DNA from 3 places in the Streptomyces sp. NPDC058231 genome. Region 2 is predicted to be linked to each of the others. Evidence: riboswitches for the same ligand, from Rfam matches in the RefSeq annotation. Region 2 holds a riboswitch; each other region holds the start of a gene.
The links. A riboswitch is a leader RNA that binds a small molecule or an ion and turns the genes downstream of it on or off. The one in region 2 is predicted to bind S-adenosylmethionine.
Positions count from the first base shown of each region.

Region 1: linked by a shared signal. The riboswitch ahead of ACFVXE_RS27420 (aminotransferase class V-fold PLP-dependent enzyme) and the one ahead of thrC (threonine synthase) in region 2 are both predicted to bind S-adenosylmethionine.
Region 3: linked by a shared signal. The riboswitch ahead of ACFVXE_RS04095 (putative leader peptide) and the one ahead of thrC (threonine synthase) in region 2 are both predicted to bind S-adenosylmethionine.

Region 1 covers NZ_JBHVWN010000050.1:180-6,586, forward strand. The annotation lists gene ACFVXE_RS27420 (aminotransferase class V-fold PLP-dependent enzyme) at 1-1,333, opposite strand, end outside; SAM riboswitch class IV at 1,507-1,624, opposite strand; gene trpD (anthranilate phosphoribosyltransferase) at 1,709-2,773, opposite strand; gene ACFVXE_RS27430 (cytochrome bc complex cytochrome b subunit) at 2,896-4,521, opposite strand; gene ACFVXE_RS27435 (Rieske 2Fe-2S domain-containing protein) at 4,518-5,570, opposite strand; gene ACFVXE_RS27440 (c-type cytochrome) at 5,567-6,376, opposite strand.
Region 2 covers NZ_JBHVWN010000046.1:24,581-30,987, forward strand. The annotation lists gene ACFVXE_RS26370 (trehalose-6-phosphate synthase) at 1-741, opposite strand, end outside; gene ACFVXE_RS26375 (glucosyl-3-phosphoglycerate synthase) at 786-1,736, opposite strand; SAM riboswitch class I at 1,888-2,014, shown strand; gene thrC (threonine synthase) at 2,032-3,333, shown strand; gene ACFVXE_RS26385 (ubiquitin-like small modifier protein 1) at 3,367-3,645, shown strand; gene ACFVXE_RS26390 (cold-shock protein) at 4,079-4,285, shown strand; gene groL (chaperonin GroEL) at 4,660-6,282, shown strand; gene ACFVXE_RS26400 (esterase/lipase family protein) at 6,363-6,407, opposite strand, start outside.
Region 3 covers NZ_JBHVWN010000004.1:43,984-50,390, reverse strand. The annotation lists gene ACFVXE_RS04115 (maleylpyruvate isomerase family mycothiol-dependent enzyme) at 1-659, shown strand, start outside; gene ACFVXE_RS04110 (hypothetical protein) at 716-898, opposite strand; gene ACFVXE_RS04105 (putative leader peptide) at 983-1,102, shown strand; gene ACFVXE_RS04100 (glutathione S-transferase C-terminal domain-containing protein) at 1,275-2,153, shown strand; SAM riboswitch class IV at 2,452-2,564, shown strand; gene ACFVXE_RS04095 (putative leader peptide) at 2,612-2,728, shown strand; gene ACFVXE_RS04090 (LLM class flavin-dependent oxidoreductase) at 2,802-4,031, shown strand; gene ACFVXE_RS04085 (NtaA/DmoA family FMN-dependent monooxygenase) at 4,051-5,427, shown strand; partial or broken gene ACFVXE_RS04080 (LLM class flavin-dependent oxidoreductase) at 5,424-5,663, shown strand; gene ACFVXE_RS04075 (LLM class flavin-dependent oxidoreductase) at 5,879-6,407, shown strand, end outside.

The sequences.
Region 1 (6,407 bases), on a different contig from region 2:
TCCGGTACTTCCACTGGGCGCCCACACCCACCAGTTCCTTGACCGCGCGGACGAAGCGCTCGACGTGCTCGTCCGGCGTACCCGCGCCGAAGCTCACCCGGATCGCGTTCAGCTGGGGGGCGTCGCCCGGCTCCGCCTCCGGCGCACCGCACTCGCCCGGCTCCTGCGGGTCACTGCCCAGCAGCGTACGGACCAGCGGGTGAGCGCAGAACAGCCCGTCGCGCACCCCGATGCCGTACTCGGCCGAGAGCGCCGCGGCGAAGTGCGAGCTGTTCCAGCCCTCCACCACGAAGGAGATGACACCCACCCGCGGGGCGTCGTCGCCGAACAGCGACAACACCTTGACCTGGGGAACCTCGGCGAGACCCGCCCTGACCAGGGCGACCAGCCGCTGCTCGCGGGCGACGAGACGGTCGAAGCCGGCCTCGGCGAGGGCCCTGCAGGCGGAGGCGATCGAGTAGGCGCCGATGACGTTGGGCGAGCCGGCCTCGTGGCGGGCGGAGGTGGAGTGCCACTCGACGTCCACCCCGCCGTCGGCGCGCCTGGCGACCTTGCGCGAGGCGCCGCCACCGGCGAGGTACGGGTCCGCGTCCTGGAGCCAGTCGGCGCGGCCCGCGAGGACACCGGAGCCGAACGGCGCGTACAGCTTGTGCCCGGAGAAGGCGACCCAGTCGACGTCGAGCTCGTCGATGTCGACCGCGTGGTGCGGGGCGAGCTGCGCGGCGTCGAGGACGATCCGGGCGCCGTGCGCGTGGGCGGCGGCGGCCAGCTCCCGCACCGGCCACAGCTCACCGGTGACGTTCGAGGCGCCGGTGACACAGACCAACGCGGGGCCGTAGGGGTCACGCCCGGCGAGCGCCCGCTCCAGCGTCTCGACGGCCTGGGCCGGGGTGCGGGGGGCGTTCAGGTAGGTGACGCGGGCGTCGCGCCAGGGAAGCAGCGAGGCGTGGTGCTCGGTCTCGTACACGAAGACCTGGCAGTCTGCGGGGATCGCCGCGGCCAGCAGGTTCAGCGAGTCCGTCGTCGACCGGGTGAAGATCACCTGGTCGTCGGCGCGGCAGCCCAGGAACTCCGCGACGGTCCTGCGGCTGTTCTCGAAGAGATCCGTGGACAGCTGCGAGAGATAGCCGGCGCCGCGGTGCACGCTTCCGTAGTACGGGGCGTACGCGGCGACGTCGTCCCACACGCGCTGCAGGGCCGGGGCGCTGGCCGCGTAGTCCAGGGCGGCGTACGTGACCTCACCGCCGGTCACCAGCGGAACGGTCACATCTCGTCCCAGAACGGGCAGCGGGGTACAAAGGGACTGGTCGGCGGCAGCGGTGAAGACGGACATGGCGAACTCCCGTAACAGGCAGGCGAATTCACTGCGCAGGCGGGTACGCGGCAGCGCAGCTGAAGGTGAAGGGTGTGCGGAGAAGGGCCGACGGCCCTATCGCATTCGCGTGCTCACAAGAGGCTCCCTTGAGGACCAGGACCCCAGGGATGTGACATTCGGAGATGTCCAGGGGTCCGCGCTTGCCGCAGACCTCGCTGCCTACGGCCTGGTCTTCACCCGGGGCACCCCGCCACGGACGGAGGGTTGCCGGACAGCGGGCCGGGGCCGTAGTCGCTGTCACTCATGACCTGTCAAGCATCCTGCCACACGTGCGCCGACGCGCAAGGCGCAGTCCAAGATCTGGACTGCGCCCTGTGCCGGATTTCCTTGCGGTCAGGCGTTGCTGACCGCCACCCAGCGTTCCAGCGCCGCCTGGGCCGCACCGGAGTCGATGGACTCGGCGGCCTTCTCGATCCCGGCGGCGAGCCGCTCGTCCAGCGTGCCCTCGCCCGGGTCCAGCGCCGTCAGTGCCGCCGCCGTGTTGAGCAGTACGGCGTCCCGTACCGGACCGGTCTCACCGGCCAGCAGCCGGCGGGCCACATCGGCGTTGTACGACGCGTCGGCGCCCCGCAGCGCCTCGACGGGGACCAGCTCCAGGCCGACGTCGCGCGGATCGAACGCCTCCTCGCGCACCGCGCCGTCCCGGACCACCCAGACCCGGGAGGTGGCCGTGGTGGTCAGCTCGTCCAGACCGTCGTCGCCGCGGAAGACGAGCGCCGAGTTGCCGCGCGCCGCGAGCACGCCCGCGACGATGGGAGCCATCTTCGCATCGGCGACCCCGACGGCCTGGGAGCGCACCTGGGCCGGGTTGGTGAGCGGTCCGAGGATGTTGAACGTGGTCGGTGTGCCGAGCTCCTTGCGGGCCTTCGCCACGTACCGCAGGGCGGGGTGGAACTTCACCGCGAAGCAGAAGGTGATGCCGGCCTCCTCCGCGACCTGGACGACCCGCTGCGGGGTCAGTTCCAGGTTGACGCCGAGCTTCTCCAGGACGTCGGAGGCGCCGCTGGCCGAGGAGGAGGCGCGGTTGCCGTGCTTGACGACCTTGGCGCCGGTGCCCGCCACGACGATCGCGGACATCGTGGAGATGTTGACCGTCTTGGCGAGGTCCCCGCCGGTGCCGACGATGTCGACCGTGCGGCCCGGCACGTGGATCGTGGTGGCGTGCTCGTACATCGCGCGGACGAGTCCGGTGACCTCGTCGACGGTCTCGCCCTTGGCGCGCAGGGCGACGGCGAAACCGGCGATCTGCACGTCGGTCGCCTCACCGCTCATGATGTTGTCCATCGCCCAGGCGGTGTCGTCCGCGGTCAGGTTCTCGCCGCGCAGCAGGGGGTTCAGCACGCCCGGCCAGGAACGAGCCGCCACGCTGTCGCCGCCGACCGGGGTCACAACGTTCATGGTCCGCTCCTGGGGTCCACAGCCGAAAAAGGGATGACCCCACCTTATCGAGCGCCGGGGACAGCGAAGAGCCCCGTCCATCGAATGGACGGGGCTCCTGCTGTGGCGATCAGTTCAGGTGATCAGTGGTGGCCGTGGCCGCTGGTGATCTCCTTGTACTCCTCGACGGAGGGCTTGGCGATCTGGTTGTGCTCGCCGTAGTAGCCCTTGCTGAGCTTGGCCCGCAGCTTCTGCAGTGCGGGCACCTTGCGCTCGACACCGTTCTCGTCGACCGTCGGGCCGATCTCGACCGGCTTGTACTGCTCGTGCGCGGTGAGCGTGTGCAGCTGCTCGGGACCGAGCGGCTCGTGGATCTCGACGAACTCACCGTGCGGCAGGCGCTTGATGAGACCGGACTCGCGTCCGTGCAGCACCTTCTCCTTGTCGCGGCGCTGAAGGCCGAGGCAGATCCGCTTCGTGACGATGAACGCGACCACCGGGCCCACGAAGATGAAGATCCGGACGAACCACGAGATGGCGTTCAGCGAGAGGTGGAAGTGCGTGGCCCAGAGGTCGTTGCCACCGCCGATGAAGACGATCACGTACTCCGTGATCCAGGCGACGCCGAAGGCCGTCCGGGTCGGGGCGTTGCGCGGGCGGTCCAGCAGGTGGTGCTCGCGCTTGTCACCGGTGACCCAGGACTCGACGAACGGGTAGACCGCGATGATGGCGAGTACCAGTCCGAAGGCCATCAGCGGGATGAACACGCCCAGGACCAGCGTGTGGCCCCAGAGGTTGATCTCCCACCCCGGCATCACTCGGATCAGACCCTCGGCGAAGCCCATGTACCAGTCGGGCTGGGCGCCGGTGGACACCTGGTCCGGGCGGTACGGGCCGATGGCCCAGATCGGGTTGATCGAGGCGATGCCCGCGATGATCGCGATGACGCCGAAGACCAGGAAGAAGAAACCTCCGGCCTTCGCCATGTAGATCGGCAGCAGCGGCATGCCGACGACGTTCTTGTTGGTCCGGCCGGGACCCGCGAACTGCGTGTGCTTGTGGTAGAAGACCAGGATCAGGTGGCCGACCACCAGGCCGAGCATGATGCCCGGCAGCAGCAGGATGTGGATCGAGTAGAACCGCGCGACGAAGTCGCCGCCCGGGAACTCTCCGCCGAACAGGAACATCGAGATGTACGTGCCGACGATCGGCGTGGCCAGGATCGCGCCCTGGGTGAACCGGACACCGGTACCGGAGAGCAGGTCGTCCGGGAGCGAGTAACCGGTGAAACCGGTGAACATGCCCAGGACGAACAGCAGGAAGCCGAAGAGCCAGTTGATCTCACGGGGCTTGCGGAACGCACCCGTGAAGAAGACGCGCATCATGTGCACGAACATGCCGGCCAGGAAGATCAGCGCGGCCCAGTGGTGGATCTGGCGGACCAGGAGACCACCGCGGACGTCGAAGCTGATGTCCAGGGTCGAGGAGTAGGCCTCGGACATCCGGATGCCCTGCATCGGCTCGTACGAGCCGTGGTACACGACCTCGTTCATGCTCGGGTGGAAGAACAGCGTCAGATACACACCCGTGAGGATGATGATGATGAAGCTGTAGAGGCAGACCTCGCCGAGCATGAAGGACCAGTGGTCCGGGAAGATCTTGCGCATGTTGGACTTGGCCAGGGAGTAGATCCCGAGCCGGCCGTCCGCCCAGTCGGCCACCCGCTCACCGGCGGGCGCCTTGCGCTTGGTGTCTGTCGCAGTACTCATCCGCGCTCCCAGAAGGCAGGACCGACGGGCTCTTCGAAGTCACCGAGCGCTTCGAGGTTGCCCTCGGCGTTCACGCCGATCCGCAGCTGCGGAAGGGAGTGACCGGCCGGACCGAAGATGACGCGGGCGCCGTCGGAGAGGTCGAAGGTGGACTGGTGGCACGGGCAGAGCACGTGGTGCGTCTGCTGCTCGTACAGGCTGATCGGGCAGCCGACGTGGGTGCAGATCTTCGAGAAGGCCACGATGCCCTCGTGGGCCCACTCCCGCTCGCGCTTGTCCTTGATGTTCTCCGGCTGGATACGGATGATCATCAGCGCAGCCTTGGCGATCTGCGTCTGGAAGTCGTGCGCGTCCTCCTCCAGGCCCTCGGGCATGGCGAAGGTGAGCGAACCCACCGCGATGTCCTCGGGACGCAGCGGCTCCATCGTGTTCATGTTGATGAGCTGCTTGCCCTTGGCCCACAGGGTCTGGCGGAGCTTCTTCTCCGGCAGCGGACCGAGGTCGCGCAGCAGGACCACACCGGCGAGCGGCACCAGGGCCAGCGCACCGAACATGGTGTTGCGGATCAGCTTGCGCCGGCCGAAGGCGGACTCCTCGGCACCGGCCGCGAAGTCGGCGAGAACCTTCGCCTTGACCTCGGGCTCGGCCTCGATGGCGTGACGGTCGTCGGCGACCTCCACGTCGGACATCAGGGTGCGCGCCCAGTGGACGGCGCCCGCTCCGATCGTGAACAGGGCCACGCCCAGGGTCAGACCCAGCGAGAAGTTGAGCGCGCTCACATGGCCGAACGGCCAGATGTACACGATCTTGTCGACCGGGAAAATGACGTAGGAGGCGATGAAGCCGACCGTCGCGAGCATGGACACCACGAACATGAGCGCGACCGTGCGCTCGGAGCGCCTGGCGGCGCGCTCGTCGATGTCCTGGATGCGCGGCCGGTGGGCCGGCAGCCCCGGGTCCGCGAACGGGTCGCCCGCGCCCTCTACCGCGCCGTGCGCGGAGTCCTGCCCGGCGGGCAGGTTCTTCTCTGGAATCTCTTGGCTACTCATGACTTCTTGGCCTTAGCGGTGTGGGCCGCGACCCAGACGGCAACTGCGATCAGTGTGCCCAGCCCGAAGATCCAGCCGAACAGACCCTCGCTGACCGGACCGAGGCCGCCCAGCTTGAGGCCGCCAGGGCTCTCGGAGTCGGAGCTGTTCACGGTGTGGATGTACGCGATGATGTCCTTCTTCTGCTGCTCGGGCATCGTCGTGTCGGGGAAGGACGGCATGTTCTGCGGGCCGGTCTGCATGGCCTCGTAGATGTGCTTCGGGTCCACGTCCTCAAGGCTGGGCGCGTACTTGCCCTTGGTGAGCGCACCGCCCTCGCCGGTGAAGTTGTGGCACTGCGCGCAGTTGGTACGGAACAGGTCGCCACCCTTGGCGATGTTCGCACCGTCAGGGCTGACCTGGTCCTCGGTCGGCACGATCGGGCCGGCGCCGAGCGACGCGACGTACGCCGCGAGCTGGTCGATCTCGGCCTGGGAGTAGATGACCTTCTTCTTCGGTACCTGGGCACCCGGCTGCTGTGCCGGCATACGGCCGGTACCGACCTGGAAGTCGACGGCGGCGGAGCCCACGCCGACAAGGCTCGGCCCGTCGGTGGTGCCCTGACCGCCGGTTCCGTGGCAGCTGGCGCAACCGACGGAGTACAGCTTCTTGCCCTCATCGATGGCGAGGGACTGGGCGGTGTCGTCGGCCTGCGCCTTACTCGCGGGCGCAAACGCGGCGTACAGCCCCCCAGTGGCCGCCAGCGCGAGGAGTAGTACGACGACCGCCGCCAACGGATGGCGTCGTCGTGCGGAGAGCTTTTTCACGGATTACCCCGGTGTCAGGATCTTCTGCGTC
Region 2 (6,407 bases):
GTGCGCCCGGCGGCGCAGGAAGTCCGCGTCCGCGCCCAGTCCGTGCACGCCGACGCGTGTCCGGCCGGTGCCGCCCAGGATCTCCGTGCAGCAGCCGATGAAGGCGTCCGCCCAGCGCCGGGTCAGGAACGCCGCCCGGTCCGCGCCGAGGATGCCGCGGAGCAGCTGTCCGGCGATGTCGTCCGGCAGCAGGCGGAAATAGTCGACCGGCGCCCACGGGGTGTGCGAGAAGTGGCCGATGCGCAGGTCGGGGCGGAGTTCGCGGAGCATGCCGGGGACCAGCGCCAGGTGGTAGTCCTGCACCAGGACGGCGGCGCCCTCGCCCGCCTCCTCGGCGAGGGCTTCGGCGAAAGCCCGGTTGTACGTCTCGAACGACGCCCACAGGCGCCGGAACTCCGCGTCGAAGACCGGCTCCAGCGGCGTCTGGTACAGCATGTGGTGGACGAACCAGAGCACCGAGTTCGCGATGCCGTTGTACGCGTCGGCGTGCACGTCGGCGTCGATGTCGAGCATGCGCACGCCCGGCTCGGCGATCCCGCGCCTGATCGCTTCCCGGTCCCCGTCGCCGAGCGCGGCGCAGACCCACAGCTTGTCGTCGACGGCGCTCAGACCGGAGACGAGTCCGCCGCCGCCGCGCCTGGCGTCGATCGAACCGTCCTCCCGCAGCGTGTACGAGACGGGGCCGCGGTTGGACGCCACGAGTACCTGGGCGGCAGAGGTGATCGCGTGCTCGGAGACCATGTTGCGGAATCTAGCCCGATCGCGAACCGCCCAAACGTGCGAAGTCAGGCCGCGCGGCGCGAAACATACTCGTCGATCTCGCACATCGGCGGCCGTTCCTCCGTGTCCACCGGGTGCGTGCGCGGTACGAAGCCCTCCTCGCCGCGCTCGAACTGGGTCAGGGCCGGCCGTACCAGATGGCCTCGGGAGAGCCGCAGTTGTGCGGTGCGGTAGATCGCGGCCGCCATCCGGCCCAGTGCCTGCCCGTCCTGGTGGCGGTGTTTGCGCACCCCCACATCCACCTGTGCCAGCGCGTCCAGCCCCACCGTGTGCAGCGCGTCCACCAGCAGGCCCAGCTCCACTCCGTAACCGACCGGGAACGGCAGCCGTTCCAGCAGCGAGCGCCGCACCGCGTACTCGCCGCCCAGCGGCTGTACCAGGCCGGCCAGCTGCGGCCAGTGCAGATTGAGCAGCGGGCGAGCCACCAGTTCGGTGACCCGGCCGCCTTGACCTGCGGTGTCGCCGAGCGGGCGGTCGTACATCGCCTTCACGAACTGCACCTCGGGGTCGGTGAGCAGCGGGCCGACGATGCCCGAGACGAAGTCCGCCGAGAAGTCCTTGAGGTCGGCGTCTATGAAGCAGACGATGTCACCGCTGGTGACCAGCAGCGAGCGCCACAGCACCTCGCCCTTGCCGGGGAGGGCGGGTATGCGGGGGAGTATCGCGTCGCGGTGGACCACCCGGGCGCCCGCCTTCCGGGCGACTTCCGCGGTGGCGTCCGTCGATCCGGAATCGATCACCAGCAGCTCGTCGACCAGCTGGACCTTCTCCATCAGCTCGGCCCGGATCGTGCCGACGATCGCGCCGACCGTCGCCTCCTCGTTCAGGGCGGGCAGGACGACGCTCACGCTGCCACGCCGCGGATCCCTGGCCTTGGCGGCGAGGAGCCGGTCCAGCGGGCGGTCGGCGGCCGACCAGGAACGCCCGGCCAGCCAGCGTTCGACCTCTTCCAGCACGGTCGATACTCCCTGTATGTGATCCATCTCGCGGTTCGGACGACTATCTCAACCGTCCGTTGCTTCGGTTACAGTCTTGAACAACGCGGATGACCCTCGCATGTCGGGGTGTCCGCGAATAAATGCCTGGATCAATGATCCAGTGCCACAGCGCTCATCCAGAGGGACTGAGGGAACGGCCCGTTGAAGTCCCGGCAACCCTCCCGCCGACCGCGAGGTCAGGTGGGGAAGGTGCCAATTCCGTCTCGTGGCGAAATGCGTCGCGAGGAAGATGAGGAGAAAGGGCCTCGCCATCATGGCTGCGCAGACTGTTGCAGTAAGCACCGATTCCTCCACCGACGCCGTCGATCTCGGCCCCGCAGCGGCACTCTCCTGCCGCGAATGCGGAGAGCGTTTCGCGCTCGGTCCCATTTTCGCCTGTGCGTCCTGTTTCGGGCCGCTCGAAGTGGCGTACGACCTGCCGAGCGGCTCCCCGGACGAGCTGAAGAAGCGCATCGAGGCCGGACCGAACAACATCTGGCGTTACGCGCCGCTGCTGCCGGTCCCCGCCGATGTCGCCGACAAGCCCAACATCAACCCCGGCTTCACCAAGCTGGTCAAGGCCGACAACCTCGCCCGCGAACTGGGCGTCACCGGCGGCCTGTACGTCAAGGACGACTCCGGCAACCCGACGCACTCCTTCAAGGACCGCGTCGTCGCGATCGCCGTCGAGGCCGCGCGCGCCTTCGGGTTCACCACCCTCTCCTGCTCCTCCACCGGCAACCTCGCCGGTGCGGTGGGCGCGGCCGCGGCCCGGGCCGGCTTCCGGTCCTGCGTGTTCATCCCGCACGACCTGGAGCAGGGCAAGGTCGTCATGGCCGCGGTGTACGGCGGCCAGCTGGTCGGCATCGAGGGCAACTACGACGACGTCAACCGCTTCTGCTCGGAGCTCATCGGCGACCCGCTCGGCGAGGGCTGGGGCTTCGTCAACGTCAACCTGCGCCCGTACTACGGCGAGGGCTCCAAGACGCTCGCGTACGAGATCTGCGAGCAGCTCGGCTGGCAGCTGCCCGACCAGCTCGTCATCCCGATCGCGTCCGGCTCCCAGCTCACGAAGATCGACAAGGGGCTGCAGGAGCTGATCAAGCTCGGTCTCGTCGAGGACAAGCCGTACCGGATCTTCGGCGCCCAGGCCGAGGGCTGCTCCCCGGTCTCCACGGCCTTCAAGGCCGGTCATGACGTCGTGCGTCCCCAGAAGCCGAACACGATCGCCAAGTCCCTGGCGATCGGCAACCCGGCCGACGGCCCGTACGTCCTGGACATCGCCCGCCGCACCGGTGGAGCCGTCGAGGACGTCAACGACGACCAGGTCGTCGACGCGATCAAGCTGCTGGCCCGCACCGAGGGCATCTTCGCCGAGACGGCGGGCGGGGTGACGGTCGGCGTGACGAAGAAGCTGATCGAGGCGGGCCTGCTGGACCCGACGCTCACCACCGTCGTCCTGAACACCGGAGACGGTCTCAAGACGCTGGACGCGGTCGCCCCGACCACCGGTCCGACCGCGACCATCCGGCCGAGCCTGGACGCGTTCCGCGACGCCGGCCTCGCCGGCAGCTGACCCGACCACCCGAGACGTAAGGAAGGCACCCACATGAGCGTCAAGGTCCGTATCCCCACCATCCTGCGCACCTACACGGGCGGCCAGGCCGAGGTCCCGGCCGAGGGTGCGACGCTGTCGCAGGTCATCGACTCCCTGGAGCAGAGCCACCCGGGTATCGCGGCGCGCGTCCTGGACGACCAGGGCAAGCTCCGCCGCTTCGTGAACGTGTACGTCAACGACGACGACGTGCGCTTCGAGGGCGGCCTGGAGACGGCCACCCCGGACGGTGCGGGCATCTCCATCATCCCGGCGGTCGCGGGCGGCTGCTGACCCGGTATCGGGTCTCACGTCCGACTTCACAGCAGTACCGGAATTGCCCCCTCTGCGAGGTAAGCGGAGGGGGCAATTCTGCATGGTTGAGCGCGGTACAGTGGGGAAGCCCCCTCCGCTGCCCGTGCCGACCGCATATGAAAATGCGCCCGCCCGCGACAAGATGCAGCCAAAGTGCTCGATCTCCTTGCGCCGTAAGTGGCCTTTGTCCGGCCCGAGTTGCCCTGGAATCGCATAAATTCCGCATATTCGGGTGTTCGGTGCTGCCCAGAATTCTCGTCCGATTGACCTGTTGCAGAGGGCAGTTGGGCAGATACATTCAGCCGCGGTCGACGCGTTCCGGCGCACGCACCCTCTCCTGTCGGAGGGTGAGTTCTGACCCGGGTCCGCGAAGTGCGGTCCTGTGCAAGGGCCAGTAATAGGGGAGTTAGGCATGGCTCAGGGCACCGTCAAGTGGTTCAACGCGGAGAAGGGGTACGGCTTCATCGCGGTCGACGGTGGTGCGGATGTTTTCGTCCACTACAGCGCGATCCAGATGGACGGGTACCGCACCCTCGAAGAGGGTCAGCGAGTTGAATTCGAAATCTCGCAGGGCCAGAAGGGGCCGCAGGCGGACATGGTCAAGCTCGCCGTCGGCTGAGCTCGGCGCGGTCGGCCAACGACACTACTCACGCATGAAGGGCCCGTACCCCCAGGGGGACGGGCCCTTCACGCGTCGTCCGCCGCGTCGCCCCGCACCCCGTCCCGTGCGCCGCCCGTGCCCCCGTCCCGCGCTCCGCCCCGCGTGCCCTTCTCGGTCCTCGGTCGTCCACGACCGCCGGGGGCGCTTGCACTCGTGGGGGTCGAGTGCTAATCATTGCGTTAGCACTCTCCAGGTGAGAGTGACAGAACTTGGACCGGGCCGGTGAGGCCCGCAGGCTCGGTGGAGCAAGGAACCGCCGGGCAGGCAGGCCGTCCGTCGCGGGCGCCACTCGGTCCGGAGAAATCCACCCCTGTCCGGGAGGACCACTTCACATGGCCAAGATCATCGCGTTCGACGAGGAGGCACGGCGCGGTCTCGAGCGCGGGATGAACCAGCTCGCCGACGCCGTCAAGGTCACCCTCGGCCCCAAGGGCCGCAACGTCGTCCTCGAGAAGAAGTGGGGCGCGCCCACGATCACCAACGATGGTGTTTCCATCGCCAAGGAGATCGAGCTCGAGGACCCGTACGAGAAGATCGGCGCAGAGCTGGTCAAGGAAGTCGCCAAGAAGACGGACGACGTCGCCGGCGACGGTACGACCACCGCCACCGTTCTCGCCCAGGCTCTCGTCCGTGAGGGCCTTCGCAACGTCGCCGCGGGTGCGAACCCGATGGCGCTCAAGCGGGGCATCGAGAAGGCCGTCGAGGCCGTCTCCGCCGCTCTGCTGGAGCAGGCCAAGGACGTGGAGACCAAGGAGCAGATCGCTTCGACGGCCTCCATCTCCGCCGCCGACACCCAGATCGGCGAGCTCATCGCCGAGGCGATGGACAAGGTCGGCAAGGAAGGCGTCATCACCGTCGAGGAGTCCCAGACCTTCGGTCTGGAGCTGGAGCTCACCGAGGGTATGCGCTTCGACAAGGGCTACATCTCGGCGTACTTCGCCACCGACATGGAGCGCATGGAGTCGTCCCTGGACGACCCGTACATCCTGATCGCCAACTCCAAGATCAGCAACGTGAAGGACCTCCTTCCGCTGCTGGAGAAGGTCATGCAGTCGGGCAAGCCGCTGCTGATCATCGCGGAGGACGTCGAGGGCGAGGCTCTGTCGACCCTGGTCGTCAACAAGATCCGTGGCACCTTCAAGTCCGTTGCCGTCAAGGCCCCGGGCTTCGGTGACCGCCGCAAGGCCATGCTCGGCGACATCGCCATCCTCACCGGTGGCACCGTCATCTCCGAGGAGGTCGGTCTCAAGCTGGAGAACGCCGGCCTGGACCTGCTGGGCCGTGCCCGCAAGGTCGTCATCACCAAGGACGAGACGACGATCGTCGACGGCTCCGGTGACACCGACCAGGTTCAGGGTCGCGTCAACCAGATCCGTGCCGAGATCGAGAACTCCGACTCGGACTACGACCGCGAGAAGCTCCAGGAGCGCCTGGCGAAGCTGGCCGGCGGCGTGGCCGTCATCAAGGCCGGTGCCGCGACCGAGGTCGAGCTCAAGGAGCGCAAGCACCGCATCGAGGACGCCGTTCGCAACGCGAAGGCGGCCGTCGAGGAGGGCATCGTCGCCGGTGGTGGCGTGGCGCTGCTGCAGGCTTCCGCCGTCTTCGAGAAGCTGGAGCTCTCGGGTGACGAGGCGACCGGCGCCAACGCCGTCAAGCTGGCGCTGGAGGCCCCGCTCAAGCAGATCGCCGTCAACGGTGGTCTCGAGGGTGGCGTCGTCGTCGAGAAGGTGCGCAACCTGCCGATCGGTCACGGTCTGAACGCCGCGACCGGCGAGTACGTCGACATGATCGCCGAGGGCATTCTCGACCCGGCGAAGGTCACGCGCTCCGCGCTGCAGAACGCCGCGTCGATCGCCGCACTGTTCCTGACCACCGAGGCCGTCATCGCCGACAAGCCGGAGAAGGCCTCTGCGGCCGCTCCGGGCGGCATGCCGGGCGGTGACATGGACTTCTGATCCTGATGGATCGGTAAGTGCACGCTCGTCGGCCCCCGGGACCTTCTGGTCCCGGGGGCCGACGGCGTTCCGCGATCGTGCTAGCCCAGCCGCTCGATGATCCAGGAACAGAGTTCCTCGGTCAC
Region 3 (6,407 bases), on a different contig from region 2:
GGACGGCAGCCCGGTTCACCGACGCCGACGTGCGCGCCCCGTCGCTGCTGCCGAACTGGTCACGCGGGCATGTCCTGACCCATCTGGCCCGCAACGCCGATGGCGGCCGCCATCTGCTGATCTGGGCCCGGACCGGAGTGGAGACGCCGGAGTATCCGAGCGTGGCGGCCCGGGAGGAGCAGATCGAGAGGGGAGCGGGTCGCGGCGCCAATGCACTCGTGGCCGACCTGCGCGACAGTGCCGCCCAGTTCGCGGCGGAGTACCGGTGGATGACGACCGCGGCGTGGAATCGGACGGTTCGCTGGACGCGGGGTCAGGAGCGTCCCGCGGCACGGGCCGCCGATTCCCGGCTGTGCGAGGTGCTGGTCCACCACGTCGATCTGGACGCCGGGTACACGCCTGCGCGGTGGCCGGCCGACTTCGTCCACGCGATGCTGGGCCGGGTGGTCGCGTCGTTCAGCGCACGCGCCGACGCCCCTGCCATGAGGTTGCACGCCGCCGCCACCGACACCTGGTACGACATCAGCACCGCGCGGCCGGCACCAGTGGTCCACGGCCCGGAAAGTTCACTTCTGGCCTGGCTGATGGGACGTTCCCAGGGCGCTGACCTGACCGTGCAGGACGGCGCGGCACTACCCGAACCACCATTCCTCTACTGATCGTCGGCCGCGGGCCGAACGCCACCGCAGATCAGCGGATCCACAACTCTTGACAATTACTCCGACGGTGTCGGCGGCAGGTTCGGTATCCAGTAGCCCGTCGGCGCGTCCTCATCGAGCCGCCATTTCACCAGCACGGCGGAGGCGGGCAGGATGCTGTCCCACTGGTCGCTTCCGCCGCCTGTCGCCTGCGCGGCGGCCGAGGACGGGCGATACCCCTTGCGACACAGGCCCTGCACGGGTGGAGGCAAGGAGCACTCTTGACGAGGTGCGCAAGCAGTTCGACACTCCAGGGTGGAGCGCGAGCGAACGGGCAGGAGACCATGGGGCGTTCAGAGGTGGAAACGGTCTGTGTGGTCTGCGCGCTCCAGCTGCCGTTGCTGACTTCCCGTCGCCACATCGATCTGCTGCGCGTCTGCAGCGCGGCAAGTCCTCTCGGCTGAGGCGGAGGCAGCGGCCTCGCCCCCGCACTCCATCCGACTTCTCCTCCCTCTGTGGATGGTCGCGCGCCGACGTCGCCGCGCCCCACGCCCTCCGCATGTCTGCGTGCCCGAATCCGACGCACCAGACCTGCCCCCACAACCCGCGTACCGCAACCAGGACCCAGGGAGACGCATGCTCGCCGTACCCTCGACAGCCACCCCCTCCTTCCGCGGAAGGATCGGCTGTGACACACGCAGCGGCTACTACGCCGCACCGCACCGCTACCGGCTCCACCTCACCTTGTCCTGCCCGTACTGTTTGCAGATCGCCGTCACCCACAGCCTGCTCTGCCTCGACGACATCCTCCCCGTGACGCTGTTGCCGTCGGTGCCCGACGGTCCCGATGGGAGCCACGCCGCGCTGCGCCCCCTGTACGAGGCCAGTTCGCACCAGCACCCCGGACCGGCTGCGGCGCCTGTGCTCAGCGATGGCTGGACGGGGCGGATCGTCAGCACGCATACCCCCGACATCCTCCACGACCTCGCTCGGCACCTCCGCGGCCGTGGCCCTTCACTCCAGCCGTTCGGCACCGAAAAGGGGATCGAAACCATCGGACACCTCTGCGAGCGGGACATCAACGAAGCCGCACAGCGCGCCGGGCAGCCAGGCGTCGACGGCACTACACGTGACACCGCTCTCTCCACCTTGATCAGCGCACTGGACTCGCTGGAGGAGTTGCTCGCCTTCCAGGAGTACGTGCTGGGCGGTGAACTGACCACGGCCGATGTGCAGGTGTGGGTGACCCTGCTGCAACTGGACACCGTGCACCGGCGCCACCTGGACGCTGCCGCAGTGCACCGCATCGCCGGCCACCCGCGGCTGTGGGCCTACGCACGGCGCCTGGCATCGCTCCCCGCCTTCGGCTCCCACCTCGACCTGGACGGCATTGACCGTAGGCACGACGCACACTGCCAGGGCCTGGAGTCCGCGGGTGCGGCCGTGCAGATCGTGGACTGGGCGGCGGCATACGCACCGAAGGAGGCCGCGACGGCCGGGGAGCAGCCCGACTGAGTGAGGTCTGCCGGACGGGCCGTGCCGGCTGGAGCCGTCCGTGGACACGCTGTCCGGGGCGGCGCGGACTGCCCCCACCGCGGTACAGGTCGTGCACCCGGCCCCACGACCTGTACCGCGGTGGGGGGCACCTCGCTCGTCCATCCTGCGCCACCGTACGAACTTTCAGTTGGCGCGCACTCGGTACGGTCGGATGGAACAGATGGCGCAGCACTGCTGTTATGCGTCGTGGCGATGTGAGCATGACCATGATTTCCGGGCGTTGCGCGGAGCAGGTGCCCCGCGTAGCCTTCGGGGCGGTCATGAGTGTCAGCGTCAAGCCCTGGCTTGCTGACCGGCAACCCTCCTGCGCGGCGGGGTGCTCCAGATGACGACCAGGCGGAGCCCGTCCGGGTTCCGCAAGCGCGAAGTGGGCGAGGCCCCCGGGTCCGCCGAGACGGAGGGCGGAGGTGACGGTCATGCCACCCGTGTCCTGCCTGCCTGTCAGGGTTCTTGCCCAGCGACGGCGTCTCCACCTGTACTCCCGGACCCACATCGACCTGCAGCGTGTGGCCGGCGCGCTCTGTTGTTCCTGACCCGTTCCCTGCCGCCGAACCTTTCCGACGAGGCTCGGCGATCACATACGGTCAATCAGGAAGGCGCCCTTTCGTGTCCTCATCTTCTTCGCTGTCCTCTTCTTCCTCATCCTCCGCGCTTCACCTCGCCGTCGCTCTCGACGGCGCAGGCTGGCACCCGGCCGCTTGGCGCGAGCCGGGGGCCCGGCCCCGGGACCTGTTCTCCGCGACGTACTGGTCCGACATCATCACCGAGGCCGAGCAGGGTCTGCTCGACTTCGTGACGATCGAGGACGGGCTCGGGCTCCAGTCCTCGCACTTCACAGAGCCCGACGGGCGTACCGACCAGGTGCGTGGGCGGCTGGACGCGGTGCTCATCGCCGCGCGCGTGGCCCCGCTGACCCGGCACATCGGGCTCGTACCGACCGTGGTCGCCACCCACACGGAGCCGTTCCACATCTCCAAGGCGATCGCCACACTGGACTATGTCAGTTCCGGTCGCGCGGGCCTGCGGGTCCAGGTGTCGGGGCGGCAGAACGAGGCGGCTCACTTCGGCCGCCGTACGATCCCGCGCATCCGCTTCGGAGAGGCCTACGCACCGGAAGTCCAGGACGCAATCACCGAACTCTTCGATGAGGCCGCCGACTACGTCGAGGTGGTCCGCCGTCTGTGGGACAGCTGGGAGGACGACTCGGAGATCCGGGACGTCGCCACCGGCCGCTTCATCGACCGCGACAAGCTGCACTACATCGACTTCGAGGGCCGGCACTTCAGCGTCAAGGGTCCCTCCATCACGCCCCGGCCACCTCAGGGGCAGCCGGTCGTCAGCGCGCTGGGGCACGAGACCGTTCCGTACCGGCTGATCGCACGCTCGGCCGATATCGGGTACGTCACCCCGCACGACGCCGGCCAGGCCCGCGCCATCATCGACGAGATCAGGGCCGAACAGGCCACGGCGGGGCGTGCGGGGGAGCCCCTGTACGTCTTCGGCGAACTGGTTGTGTTCCTCGACGACGACCCCGCAGCGGCAGCGGCCCGCCGGGACCGATTGGACGGCCTCGCGGGCTATGAGTACACCAGTGACGCGAAGGTGTTCACCGGCACCCCCGCGCAGTTGGCGGACCTGCTCCTGGAGTGGCAGCGGGCCGGGCTGTCCGGTTTCAGGCTGCGCCCCGCCGTGATCGGCCACGACCTCCAGGCGATCACCCGCGGCCTGGTGCCCGAACTGCAGCGCCGCGACGCCTTCCGGCGCGTCTACGAGGCCGACACCCTGCGCGGGCTGCTCGGTCTCTCCCACCCCGCCAACCGCTACGCATCCGTCTGAGCCGGAGGGAACACCGACCATGAGCAAGCCGCTCAAGCAGATACATCTCGCGGCCCACTTCCCCGGCGTGAACAACACCACCGTGTGGAGTGCCCCCGAGGCCGGCAGCCACATCGAGTTCAGCTCCTTCGCGCACTTTGCGCGCACCGCCGAACGCGCAAAGTTCGACTTCCTGTTCCTCGCCGAGGGGCTGCGGCTGCGCGAACAAGGAGGTCAGATCTACGACTTGGACGTGGTGGGACGCCCCGACACCTTCACCGTGCTGTCCGCACTCGCCGCCGTCACCGAACACCTCGGCCTGACCGGCACCATCAACTCCACCTTCAACGAGCCCTACGAGGTGGCCCGCCAGTTCGCCGGCCTCGATCATCTCTCGGGCGGGCGCGCAGCATGGAACGTTGTCACTTCATGGGATGCCTTCACCGGAGAGAACTTCCGCCGCGGCGGCTTCCTCCCGCAGGAGGAGCGTTACTCCCGCGCCAAGGAATTCCTGGCCACCGCGAACGAACTGTTCGACTCGTGGCGTGGTGACGAGATCGTCGCCGACCAGCAGACCGGTACCTTCCTCAGGGACGCACAGGCCGGAGCCTTTGTGCACAAGGGACAACACTTCGACATCGAGGGGCAGTTCAACGTCCCGCGCAGTCCGCAGGGCCGACCGGTGATCTTCCAGGCCGGTGACTCCGACGAAGGACGCGAGTTCGCGGCCGCCGGCGCCGACGCCATCTTCAGTCGGTACAGCACCCTCAGGGAAGGCCAGGTGTTCTACACGGACGTCAAGGGCCGCCTCGCCCGCCACGGCCGCACCCACGACCAGTTGCTGATCCTGCCCGCCGCCACCTTCGTCCTCGGCGACACGGACGCCGAGGCGCAGGAGGAAGCCCGTGAGGTGCGCCGCCAGCAGGTCAGCGGCTCCACCGCGATCAAGCACCTGGAGTTCGTCTGGAACCGCGACCTGTCCGCGTACGACCCGGACGGCCCGCCTCCCGACATCGAACCGGACCTCGGTGAGCACACCATCGCCCGCGGCCGCGCCCAGGTGCGTATGTACCGCGACCCCCTGGCGATCGCCCGGGAATGGCGGGAGCGCGCGGCCGCCAACAAGTGGTCGATCCGCGACCTGGTCATCGAGACCGGCAATCGTCAGGCTTTCATCGGTTCCCCGGCCACGGTCGCCGAGTCCATCAACTCCTTCGTACAGGCCGACGCCAGTGACGGCTTCATCCTTGCTCCGCACATCACCCCTGGCGGACTGGACGTCTTCGCCGACACCGTGGTCCCGCTGCTGCAGGAGCGCGGCGTGTTCCGTACAGAGTACGAGGGCACGACCCTGCGCGACCACCTCGGCCTGGCCCACCCCGACGCCGACGCGCCGGGTCAGCGGGTGGCTTCATGAAGTTTCTGGCCGTCACCCTGATCGTGCATGCCCCGCACCCGGTGACCGCTGTGCAGAAGCCGACCGATGGGCGCTTCCGAGAAGTCATCGACAACGCCTTGCACGCCGAGGAGTTGGGATTCGACGGCTTCGGCGTGGGGGAGCGGCACGAGCGGCCGTTCATCTCCTCCTCACCGCCGGTCGTGCTCAGCCATGTCGCAGCGCTCACCTCCCGGAGCCGGCTGTTCACCGCAGTCGCGGGTGGTCTCACCGATGCCCGGCACCGTGATTCGCTCGAACTCTTCCGGTCCGACATCGCCCCCGTGCTGCGACCGGACATCCCCGACCCGTCGTTGGCCTGGGGGCCGGTGCTCGCCGAGTACGGCTCTGCACACACCACGGTCGAGGGAACGAACCAGTCCATACCTGTGTCCGCTGCCCTTGCCGCCGAGCACTGAGGAGAAACCCGGCCGTGTCCCGCATCCCCCTCGGGGTCCTCGATCTCGTCCCGATCTCGTCCGGTTCCACCGCTGCCGAGGCGCTGCGCAACACCATCGACCTGGCCCGGCAGGCCGAGCGGTTCGGTTACGCCCGCTACTGGTTCGCCGAACACCACCTCAACCCCGGTGTTGCAGGCACTTCACCGGCTGTGATGCTGGCCCTGACCGCCTCCGCGACCTCGACGATCAGGCTCGGCTCCGGGGCCGTACAGCTCGGCCATCGCACCGCCCTGTCCACCGTGGAGGAGTTCGGCCTGATCGACGCCCTGCACCCCGGGCGGCTCGACCTGGGGCTCGGCCGCTCAGGCGGACGTCCCGCCGGGCGCTCCGGGAAGTCCTCGCCGACCTCGATTCCCATCGTGGACGGACGAGCCCCCAACGGGCTGAGAATCCCGCCGAAGTTCTCCTTCGAGCGCCTGCTCGGCTCACCCCGGATCGCTCTCCAGCAACAGTTGCTGCATCAATCCGGTGCCCGGCCACAGGACTACGGCGAGCAGGTCG